One region of the Salinivibrio sp. MA607 genome, then DNA from elsewhere that is predicted to be linked to it. Evidence: predicted binding sites of a transcription regulator. Region 1 holds the regulator's gene; the other holds the start of a gene.
What was found. The regulator CRP, encoded in region 1, controls carbon source genes, mostly activating them, when cyclic AMP is high. The targets are predictions, from matches to a motif close to TGTGANNNNNNTCACA.
Positions count from the first base shown of each region.

Region 2: a site for CRP is predicted at 3,919-3,934, ahead of BZG81_RS08230 (CidA/LrgA family protein). Genes of this name have one in related genera too.

Region 1 covers NZ_MUFJ01000001.1:211,752-217,648, forward strand. The annotation lists gene BZG81_RS01050 (aspartate aminotransferase family protein) at 1-216, shown strand, start outside; gene astA (arginine N-succinyltransferase) at 245-1,267, shown strand; gene astD (succinylglutamate-semialdehyde dehydrogenase) at 1,269-2,750, shown strand; gene BZG81_RS01065 (DUF1338 domain-containing protein) at 2,761-3,552, shown strand; gene crp (cAMP-activated global transcriptional regulator CRP) at 3,672-4,304, opposite strand; gene BZG81_RS01075 (phosphoribulokinase) at 4,554-5,423, opposite strand; gene BZG81_RS01080 (YheU family protein) at 5,480-5,698, opposite strand; gene BZG81_RS01085 (hydrolase) at 5,846-5,897, opposite strand, start outside.
Region 2 covers NZ_MUFJ01000014.1:1,338-7,234, reverse strand. The annotation lists gene BZG81_RS08250 (glutamine amidotransferase-related protein) at 1-670, shown strand, start outside; gene pcp (pyroglutamyl-peptidase I) at 763-1,407, opposite strand; gene msrB (peptide-methionine (R)-S-oxide reductase MsrB) at 1,482-2,621, opposite strand; gene BZG81_RS08235 (LrgB family protein) at 2,754-3,464, opposite strand; gene BZG81_RS08230 (CidA/LrgA family protein) at 3,471-3,899, opposite strand; gene BZG81_RS08225 (helix-turn-helix domain-containing protein) at 4,315-4,578, shown strand; gene BZG81_RS08220 (HipA domain-containing protein) at 4,593-4,955, shown strand; gene BZG81_RS08215 (LysR family transcriptional regulator) at 5,054-5,897, shown strand, end outside.

The sequences.
Region 1 (5,897 bases):
CGTGGCAAAGGCTTGTTACTCGGTGCGGCACTGAACCAAAACTGGGAAGGCCGAGCACGCGATATCTTGGTTGCGGCAGGCGAAGAAGGCTTATTGGTTCTCGTTGCCGGGCCTAATGTGGTGCGTTTTACTCCCTCACTGGTCATTACCAAAGCGGATATTGAAGAAGGAATGGCACGCCTAGAACGTGCGATTGCCAAGGTCGTCGCAGGATAGCGACCTGACTCACTCGGAGGGATTTGAGATGTTAGTTATTCGGCCGATCCGTGCATCAGATTTTGATGCACTGATGTTGTGTGCGGAAGCGTCCGGGCATGGATTTACCTCCTTGCCGGTCGATGCCGATTTGCTACAGGGGCGGATTAATAATTCGCTTGAGAGTTTTGCCAAACAGGTGACAGAGCCGGGGCCAGAGGGATATCTGATGGTCGCCGAAGATTTAGAAACCGGTGAAATCGCAGGGACCACGGGCATCGAAGCCGCCATTGGCCTTGATAACCCGTTTTACAGTTACCATCTGACCAAGGTGGTACATTCATCACGCAAACTGAACGTGCACAACATTGTTGAAGTGTTGACCTTTGGCAACAACTACACGGGGGCGACAGAAATCTGCACCCTGTTTATGCGTCCAGAGTTTCGTGGCGGGTTAAACGGTAAGTTATTGTCTAAATGCCGCTTCCTAATGCTGGCGCAATTTCCAGAGCGCTTCGCTGACGTGGTGTTTGCCGAAATGCGCGGTGTGTCGGATGACGAGGGCAACTCGCCATTTTGGCAGTGGCTAAAAGACAACTTTTTTAACATTGACTTTACCTTGGCGGATTATCTCACCGGGATTGGTGCCAAAGGGTTTATTGCCGACTTAATGCCTAAATTGCCGATTTATGTGAGCCTACTGAGTGAGGAAGCTCGTGCAGTTATCGGTCAAGTGCACCCGAATACCCGTCCAGCATTACGCTTGTTGGAAAAAGAGGGCTTTTCTTGCCGTGGTTATGTCGACATCTTTGATGCGGGCCCAACGGTAGAATGCTTACGCCCCAATATTGAGTCTGTACGTCACTCTTTCACCGCCTCAGCGCGCGTAAGAGAGCACAGTAGCGCGCAGGATTATTTAATATCGAATACCGATTTTGCTGGCTTCCGTGCCACCGCGGCGAAAGCTGCGATCGATCACGAAACCAATCAAGTTGTGATTAGCCCAGCGGTTGCCGATGCATTGAATGTAAAAAACGGCGATCAACTGCGTTTGATTGCCATGGGGGGATAAAATGACAAAGCAATCAGCAGGCCATTTGATTCATGGCGAGTGGGTGAAAGGCGAGGGCGAGATCATGACCTCGCAAAACCCCTTTGATAGTCAATGTATTTGGCAAGGTGCAGAAGCGAGTCGTTCGCAAGTGGAGCAAGCGGTCAGCGCCGCACGCGACGCGTTTTTGCGTTGGCGCAATACCGATTTTTCTGAGCGCCAAGCGCTGGTGGAGCGCTTTGCCGAGATAGTGAAAGCCAATACCGATGAACTGGCTCGGGTCATTGCCGAAGAAACGGGCAAACCCTTGTGGGAAACCAAAACCGAAGTCGGGGCCATGGTAGGCAAAGTGGCGATCTCCTTGCGCGCGTACCACGAAAGAACAGGCTCACGTGAAAAAGACGTCAATGGCACCCAAGCGGTATTACGCCATCGTCCACTTGGCGTTATGGCGGTATTCGGGCCTTACAATTTCCCTGGGCATCTACCTAATGGCCACATTGTTCCAGCTTTATTGGCGGGCAACAGCGTAGTATTTAAACCCTCTGAGCTGACGCCAAAAGTCGCAGAGAAGACCTTGGGCTATTGGCTCGAAGCGGGATTACCGCAAGGACTGATCAGCCTGGTACAAGGTGGGCGCAATACCGGCGAGGCGCTGGCCCAAGCGCGCGGTATTGACGGTTTATTGTTTACCGGTAGCGCCAATACGGGGCATATTCTTCATCGTCAGTTTGCTGGCCAGCCCGATAAAATGCTGGCGCTGGAAATGGGGGGCAATAACCCCTTGGTGGTGAGTGATCAGTTCGGTGATTTAGACGCCACGGTATACACCATTATTCAATCGGCCTACCTCAGTGCCGGTCAGCGGTGTACGTGTGCACGCCGCCTGCTGCTGCCTGAGGGAGAAGTGGGTGACAAGATCTTGACTCGCCTAGCACAATGGACCAAAACCGTGCGAGTGGGTGGCCAGTTTGATGATCCCGCGCCTTTCATGGGCGCCCAAATTTCAATGGCTGCCGCCGAGGGGATTTTGGCCACACAACAGAAATTGATCGATCTGGGAGCTACCCCCGTCATAGAGTGCGAGCATTTACACGATGCGGTGATTTCTCCAGGGATTTTAGATGTGAGTGGCATTCAAGCGTTACCCGACGAAGAGTATTTCGGTCCGCTACTACAAGTGCAGCGCTATCAGGATATGGCTGATGCGATCACGAAGGCGAATGATACCCGCTATGGTTTGTCGGCAGGCCTTATCAGTGAAGACGAGGGCGAATGGCAATACTTCCTCGATCATATTCGCGCAGGGATTGTGAATCGTAATCGTCAGTTGACAGGGGCAAGCGGTGATGCGCCATTTGGCGGGCCAGGTGCGTCGGGTAATTTACGTCCAAGCGCTTACTATGCCGCCGATTATTGCGCTTATCCCATGGCATCAATGGAAGGGGAGCAGGTGGTACTGCCTGAGACGTTCGCCCCCGGTATTCCGACTCAACAAGATTAAGGAGACCAATATGGACAGTGGCCAAGCGTTATTCGATAAATTATGGCAAGACTATATTAACCGTCTTTGCCCATCGGCACATCAGGTACATGCCTTGCTCGAAGAAGGGCAGCCTTTAATCAATGATCATATTGCCTTGCGGACATTTGGTTTGCCCAAGGTTGGGCTTGAGGTCTTGGCGCGCCCCTTCCTGGCGCTAGGCTATCAGCAAAAAGGGGACTATACCTTTGAAGCGAAAAAGCTCAATGCCTGCCATTTCGAGCACCCCGATCCTTTGATGCCGAAAGTGTTTATCAGTGAATTGATGGTCGAGCAATGCTCGCCTGCGCTGCAAGCCATTGTTCATAAGCTGGTGGCACAAGTCGATGCGTCGTCACTAACAGGGAGCGATTTTCTTCATCAGGGGCGGCTTTGGGACATCGATAGCGCCACCTATCAAGCGCTTGCTGAGGAGAGTGAATACGCGTCCTGGGTAGCCGCGCACGGTTATGGCGCGAATCATTTCACAGTGAGTGTCAATCAGTTAAAGGCTCATGATCATTGCCAATCGGTTAATCAAAAGCTGCGAGACAATGGCTTTGCAATTAACGAAGCGGGTGGGGAAGTAAAAGGGGACGCATCCGTTTATCTGGAGCAATCCTCCACCATGGCTGACCGTGTCCCTGTTGTTTTCTCTGATGGCACGCAAACCATTCCAGGTGGGTTTTATGAGTTTGCTAAGCGTTATGTGTTGCCCAACGGTGAGTTGTACCAGGGGTTTGTTGCCGCTTCAGCGGATAAAATTTTTGAGAGCACGCACTAACAAATAGTGGATATAACGAGGCCTAAACGGTTAAGGAAGAGTTCGCTCTTCCTTTTTTTTTGTTTTAAAAAGAAAAACCGACGCCAGGGCGTCGGTTGGGAATACAGAGAGCGCTGTGATTAGCGGGTACCGTATACCACGATGGTTTTACCATGGGCTGAAATAAGGTTTTGCTCTTCCAGCATTTTAAGAATACGCCCCACGGTTTCACGCGAGCAGCCAACGATTTGGCCAATTTCTTGACGTGTGATCTTAATTTGCATGCCATCAGGGTGCGTCATGGCATCGGGTTGCTTCGCTAAATTCAACAAGGTTTGCGCAATACGGCCCGTGACGTCCAGGAAGGCAAGATCCCCCACTTTTTGGCTGGTCACTTGCAAACGGCGCGCCATTTGTGAGGACAAACGCATCAATATATCGGGGTTAACCTGGATCAGTTGGCGGAACTTTTTGAATGAGATTTCTGCCACTTCACAAGGAGACTTAGCCCGAACCCAAGCGGTACGCTCCTGATCATCTTCGAAAAGGCCTAGCTCACCGATGAAATCACCTTGGTTAAGATAAGACAGGATCATTTCCTTGCCTTCTTCATCTTTGATTAGAACGGCGACAGACCCTTTCACGATGTAATACAAGGTCTCCGCTTTTTCGCCTGCATGAATCAGCGTGCTTTTAGACGGATACTTGTGGATGTGACAATGTGAAAGGAACCACTCGAGTGTAGGGTCTGTTTGAGGTTTTCCTGGAACCATATAACTTATTTCCTCTGCATGTGTTGCCCGGCAACAACGTCCTATCTTTGTCTGAGGGGTAACCCACCAGATCTATGCACAGAATACGAAGTCTGGGCGCGGGCTACAAGCTCACTGTATGTTAACAAGAGTGTATCTTTTTTTGTTAGCAATTTCTTGATTTTGATCTAGGCCAACCGCCTAAAAAACTGGCAAAAACGTGGCTAAGATCACGGCTTGAGAAGTAATACACGATAGATGCGCTACGCCCTAGCCAATCTTGCCTTTTTCGATTAGCTGCTGAATCAATGGACGGATGATAAGTTCCATCGCAAAGCCCATCTTACCGCCTGGCACGACGAGTGTATTATGCCGTGACATAAAAGACCCCGTGATCATTTGCAGCAGATAAGGAAAGTCGACGTTTTTCATCCCTCGAAAGCGGATCACCACAAAGCTCTCATCCAACGAAGGAATGCCTTTGGCGTTCAGTGGGTTGGAGGTATCGACCGTCGGCACCCGTTGAAAGTTAATGTGAGTGCGTGAGAATTGCGGCGTAATATAATGCAAATAATCGTCCATCGACCGCACAATCGAGTCGGTGACCGCTTCGCGTGAGTGGCCCCTATCGCGGGTATCGCGGACAAACTTCTGAATCCACTCAAGGTTGACGATCGGGACCATACCAATCAATAGGTCGACATGTTGAGCGACATTGACCTCACCATCAACCACACCGCCGTGCAAGCCTTCGTAAAATAGTACGTTGGTATTGTCGGGTAAATCCTGCCATGGTGTGAAGGTCCCTGGCATTTGATTGTAGGGCACCGCTTCGTCAAAGGTATGCAAGTAGCGGCGATATTTGCCTGTGCCGAGTTCACCGTACTCACGGAAAAACTGCTCTAATCGCGGAAAATCATTGGCGGTGGGGCCAAAGTAACTAATGTGCCGTCCTTGCTCACGTGCTTTACGGATCTCGACGTCCATTTCCGGTCGCGTAAAGCGATGGAAACTGTCCCCTTCTAGCCACGCCGCTTTGATGTTCATCATCTGGAACATCTTACGGAATGCTTCGGATGTGGTGGTGGTCCCTGCTCCTGAAGAGCCGGTGACCGCGATGATTGGATGTTTAGCCGACATGACGCGCCCTGTCATTCAGTCTGAATGTGTATCGCTGTTTATTGCGTACAGCGATGCTAAGATCTGAGTGCTTCTTTACGACGAATATCCACTGTCTCGTGCAACTCAGAATACACAATCACGGCGTCGCCGGATTGCAGTTGTTGGCGAACATCCGCCACTTTTTGTGCAAAGCTGACTTCCTGCTCACCATAATCGGTTCCTTCCCGTAACACAAAGTGCTCGATTAAACGAGTCAGTGTTTCCTCAGGGACCGATTGCCAAGGAACCATCATACTACATCACCTTTTGTTGATTTATGGCTGAGACGTTAGGGTGCTTGATGCTGATATTGTGAATCAGCTCGCATTTTACCCAATCATTCAACACAATGCAGTAGATCAATGTGCGTCGGTCTTTTTTGCTTTGCGTGGCGTCCTTTTTTAACGGGACGAGCAAAGGCGTGAGGCTAACCAGTGAGGCACCGACTGCTCC
Region 2 (5,897 bases), on a different contig from region 1:
TGACGAGCGTGCCTATCATGTGAACACCAGTCATTTGTATCGGGGCGAGCCGTTGCCGGAAACCGGTGAAGGCATTGATCTGCTGGTGGTACTCGGCGGGCCGCAAAGTCCAGATACGCCACAGTCTGAATGCCCACATTTTGATAGCCCGCGCGAGCAAGCACTTATAAACCAGTGCATTGAACAAGGCAGTGCGGTATTAGGGATTTGCCTCGGCGCGCAACTGATTGGTGAGGCATTGGGCGCTTCGTATCAGAAAAGTCCTGAGCCTGAGATTGGTTATTTCCCCATCCAGTTAACTGAAGATGGCCATATTGATGAGCATATGCCGCATTTTGCCCCACAAGAAATTGTGGGCCATTGGCACCATGATATGCCGGGGCTGACACCCAATAGTCGTGTACTGGCTAGCAGCGAAGGCTGTCCGCGCCAGATCGTGAAGTACGGACCACGGGTATATGGCTTTCAATGCCACCTTGAATTGACACCTCTGGCGGTTGAAGGCTTATTGCACGCCGCCTATCCAGAGGGCGAGGTCGCTAACAAGCGCTTTATTCAAGACCCTGCCTCCATTCGCGCCTTTGATACGGCACCGATGAATGCGCATTTGTTTGCCTTTCTCGATAGCGTGCTGACCGACAACGATCTCGTCACTGAGTGGCTGTTTTAAGCGATTAGGTTAGGAGCACGGTAACCGTAACTGTGCTCCGCTGCTAGGCGTCATTGTTTGAGCTTCATCGTCTGAGCGCCATCTAACGCGTGTTAGTGCAACATGCCTTCACACACGGTAGTGGCATCATCATCCAATAAACTCAACTCAATAGCTACCTTCATCGCTGCTACCACATCACCCACCGGCATGCTCGGGGCGCGGTGTTTGCACGCTTGTGCTGGGCTGTAGGGAATATGAATAAAGCCGGCGCGTACCTCGGTGTGATGAGCCAGCGCATGCATCAAGCCATAAAACACGTGGTTACACACAAAGGTGCCCGCGGTGTAAGAAATACTGGCAGGATGATGGGCTTCGTTTAATGCGTTCGCTAAACGGTTGAGGGGTAAGGTAGAAAAATAGGCGTTGGGCCCAGATGGCACCACCGACGTGCCATGCGGCTGCTTACCGGCGTTGTCCGGGATGGGCGCGTTCTGATAATTGATCGCTACCTTCTCTAAGCTTATCTCGGCGCGGCCACCGGCTTGGCCAAGGGCGATCACCATCACCGGACTGAGTGATTCTAGCGCGCTGTGTAACGTCGGTAAGCTATCGTCAAAGGTGCAGGGCAGGCGCACGGCTTTAACGATGCACTCCTCATTGGGCTGCCAGCCTTCTAATGCTTGTGCCACTTGCCAAGATGGGTTTTCACTCTCGCCGCCGAACGGTTCAAATCCGGTTATCAATATCGTGTGCATCCAATGCCTCGCGTAAAAAAGCGGTAGAGCTGTACTCTACCGCAGGTTTACCAGCCAATCACGCAAAGGAAGATTTATTCAAACAGATAGAGATAATCCTCATAACCGGCATCGGCCATTTTATCGACGGACACAAAGCGCATTGCGGCTGAGTTCATGCAATAACGCAAGCCGGTGGGTGCGGGACCATCCTCAAACACATGGCCAAGGTGCGAATCCGCCACCTTACTACGCACCTCGGTGCGACTGAAAAACAGCGAGTTGTCCGGTTTGGTAACCACATACTGCTTGTCGATGGGCTGCGTAAAGCTTGGCCAGCCGGTACCGGATTTGTATTTATGGGTGGAGGAGAACAGCGGCTCGCCCGAAACGATATCCACATAAATACCAGCTTGCTTGTTGTCCCAATACGGGTTTTGGAACGCGGGTTCAGTGCCGTCTTCTTGTGTGACCTCGTATTCCATGTCTGACAACATCGTGCGTATTGTTTCATCCGAGGGGCGCGAGTAGCGGATATTCGTTGATGTCTTATCCTCCGCTTTTTGCGCATCGATCATTTCTCGCAAGGTGACCGGGTTGTCTTTGCGATCGTCACCAAAAATCTCGTCCAGATACTGATCACGACCCGATGCGTAGCGATAATAGCTGTAACGCACGCTGTGGTTTTTATAATAATCCTGATGATAACTTTCTGCTGGCCAGAATTTCTCGAACGGGATCAACTCGGTTTTGAGCGGCTTTTTGAACACGCCTAACGCCTCAATCTCCGCCATAAATTCGGCGGCAATTTGCTTTTGCGTTTCAGAGTGATAAAAGATCGCGGGGCGATACTGCGGGCCACGGTCAACGAATGAGCCTTGATCATCGGTGGGGTCAATATGACGGAAAAACTGGTCTAACACCTGTTCATAGCTGACCACGTTTGGATCATAGGTGACATCAATTACCTCGATATGCCCGCTGGTGCCGGACGAGACTTCTTTATAGGTTGGGTTTTCAAGCTCACCGCCTGAGTAGCCAGACACCACATCAATCACGCCGTCGAGCTTTTCAAGATCAGATTCTGTACACCAAAAGCAGCCGCCAGCAAGGGTCGCCTTTTGATAGCCTTGGGCTGTGGTGGCGGTATCTTTCACCGCCGCATAACTTGCTATCGATAGCAAACTGAATACTGTGAACGCGATGACTCGCCAAATTGACTTACGCTGTTTCATTATTGCCTCGTTATCAGAGTTTGTCCGTGTAAGACCTGCTTACTGCGCAGAAACTTTCATCAACTCACTCATTTTTATTTATAGCAATAGATAGCGTACAAAGTCATACAAGGATCAATAAAGCGGTTAGGATCACCAAAGCAACTGGCCTAACACAGGTGCAAGTAACACAGTGACCATGCCGGCAATCATCATCACCACGCTAGATACTACTCCTTCTTCGTGACCAATTTGATACGCTTTAGCGGTACCGGCACCGTGGGCCGATGCACCCAAACTGGCGCCGCGTCCCAAGCGTGATCGAATCGCAATCACGGTCAAAATACTTTCACCGATTGCCATCCCAATTACGCCAGTGAGAACCACAAACAGCGCGGTGAGATCGCTTTGCCCGCCAATCGCTTTGGTGGCTTCCACGGCAAAAGGGGTAGTAATTGAGCGCATCGCCAAACTGCGTTGCAGCAGTTCAGACAGCTCAAACACCCGCGCTAACACTACAGTACTGGTAATCGCGACCAGCACCGACACAGTGACACCGATTGACAGGGATAACCAATGGCGGCGGATGAGCGCGCGGTTATCATACACAGGGATCGCAAACGCCACAGTCGCTGGGCCCAGCAGCCAAAGCAGCCAGTAAGATTGCGCCATGTAGTCTTGATACGGGATCTTAAACCCAACCACCACCGCGACAATCAGCAAGGGCGCGAGCAGCAATGGCATCACCAGAATGGAGGGGTGGCGGCGATACAGCCATTTGCTCATGTAATAAAAGCCAAGGGTCATTAAAAAGCAGGTAATGCTCAATAGCGAGGCATGAAGCCAAGTCGGTAAGGCAGACATCATGGCTTAGCACTCCGGTTTTAGATCAGGGTGGTGCGCGTGGTGGTTACTGCGGCGGCGCGCCATTTTAACCTCAAAACGATACACTTTATCGACCACCCAAGCGGTTGACGCAATCACCATCGCGGTACTTAAAATCAGTACAACCATGATCTTACCGCCTTCTTGCAGCAATAAATCTTGGTAATTGACCACCGCCACCACCGCCGGCACAAAAAACAGCAACATCTCGGCTAACAGCCACGCTGCCCCGCGGCGCAACCAATCGGCACGGACAATTTTCAACATTAATGCGCCTAACAACAGCAACATACCGGTGAGGTTGGCCGGCAGCGGAATAGCAAAGGTGGTGACCAACCAATCAGACAAGAACCAAATGCCAGCAAGGACAAAGACTTGTAGTAGGGTAAGTAAGGCGTTTTTAATCAATTGCATCGAAGGCGTGCCAAGAATCTGTGAGATGGCTCATAGTTTACGTCTTGGCAGAGAGTGAATAAAGTGACTTTTTTTTATTTAAACTATGCCAAAATGGCATGAATTATTGAGCGATAAAGCTGCGTTAGTGACTACCCAGTCCCGTCAATAATCAGTTTGTCGTTATACATCCCCAGCACTAAAAGTGAAACTATATTTCCATATAATGTCTTAAAAATAATTTATAGTTTCATTTTTTGGACAGTCCGTCATGTTGGCTTTGACAAAATCGAGTCTTAGCGGGTTGTCTTTGATCTCACTATGATATGAAACTATAATTTCATAAATTGAATGTCTATCGAGTGTTAGTTTCATTATGATGAAGTATGATAAGGAAGCGCCGCCCAAGCGTGGTGCCACTGTGTTCCCGCGGCAGATGAAAATATTGCATCAATTAGGTGAAAACATCTTATTGGCGATGAAGCGTCGAGGGATCAGTCAAGATAGAATGCATCAGCGCACAGGGATCTCGAAACCAACACTACGCAAAATCACAAAAGGCGATCCGACAGTGTCGCTAGGCCATTATGTCAATGTGCTCGCCGTACTGGGTTTGTTAGACGATCTAGGTAAAGTCGCGCTCGATGATGAACTTGGTAGGAAGCTGCAAGATATCGAGTTGTTAAAAACGAGACGATAGGGCATCAATCGGATTTGGCACAGCTTTGGAGGCGTATGCTGTTTAATATCATGGTTGCCAATAGTGACGATCACCTACGTAATCATGGCTTTATTTTTGACACGACAGGTTGGCGACTGTCACCCGCCTACGACATCAATTCAACACAACATGCCCACGGTCTGCACTTAAATATTGACGACAAAGATAACGCTTTAGATATTGACCTAGCGTTTGAGGTGGCAGAGTACTTTCAACTTGATGTGAAAACAGCTGACAAAATTTATCGTCAAGTCGCCCAGGCCGTGTCGAAATGGGAGAGCTTGGCAAAAGAAGCGGGTATCAAACGCGGTGAGCGAGACTTAATGAGAGACTGCTTCATGCTACCGGAAGTATAACCAAGTGACGCATTGTAATAAGTGCTAGTTCCTCTGCTTTTTTCGCCATCAACTATGCCAAAATGGCATGGTTAATGATTAGCTTTTAAGGGCCGTTTATGGATATTCGTGCGTTGCGCTATTTTATTGCTTTGGTGGAAAAGCAGAGCTTTACTGCCGCATCGGCGTCATTGCATGTGACGCAACCGACAATCAGTAAAATGGTGCGTAACCTTGAGCAAGATGTGGGTCAGCCATTGTTGCACCGAGAGGGAAGGCGGTTTTGGTTAACCGATGCTGGAGAGGTGGTGTATCAGCGCGCGCAGAGCATTATTGCTGAGTTCGAGCAGCTAAATACCGAGCTCGACGATCTTAACCAATTGGCGCGCGGCCAGCTTAGATTGGGAATGCCACCGATGATAGGGCCGCTCTATGCCAATGTGCTGCGTGAATACCGCCAACGCTACCCAAATGTCGCGCTTAGTATTGTCGAATACGGTGGGCGGCGCACCGAACAAGCGCTAATCAATGGCGAGATTGATGTGGCAATCACTATGCTCACCGACACCCAGCCTGAGTGCTTGCAAAGCTTACCTTTACAAACTCACCCCATCTATGCAGTGCTGCCTAACCAAGCCGCGTGGCGTGCGCAAAAAAGCCTGACGTGGCAGGCAGTCAAAGACGAGCCGTTTTATCTGTATAGCGCTGAATTTACCTTAAGCGATCGGATTATTGCCCGCTGTGAAGAGCATGGTTATCAGCCCACCATTGCCGCGCGTAGCAGTCAGTGGGATTTTTTAGCCGCCTTGGTGAAAAGTGGTTCTGGGGTGGCGTTCTTACCCGCGCCCTTGTGCCAGCGCCTCAGCGCCAGCTTGGAAGACAGTGAGTTATTGCTGGTGAAACCAATAAGCCCGGCGATTGAATGGCAACTCGGGTTAGTCTGGCACGGCGAGCGTTATGTCT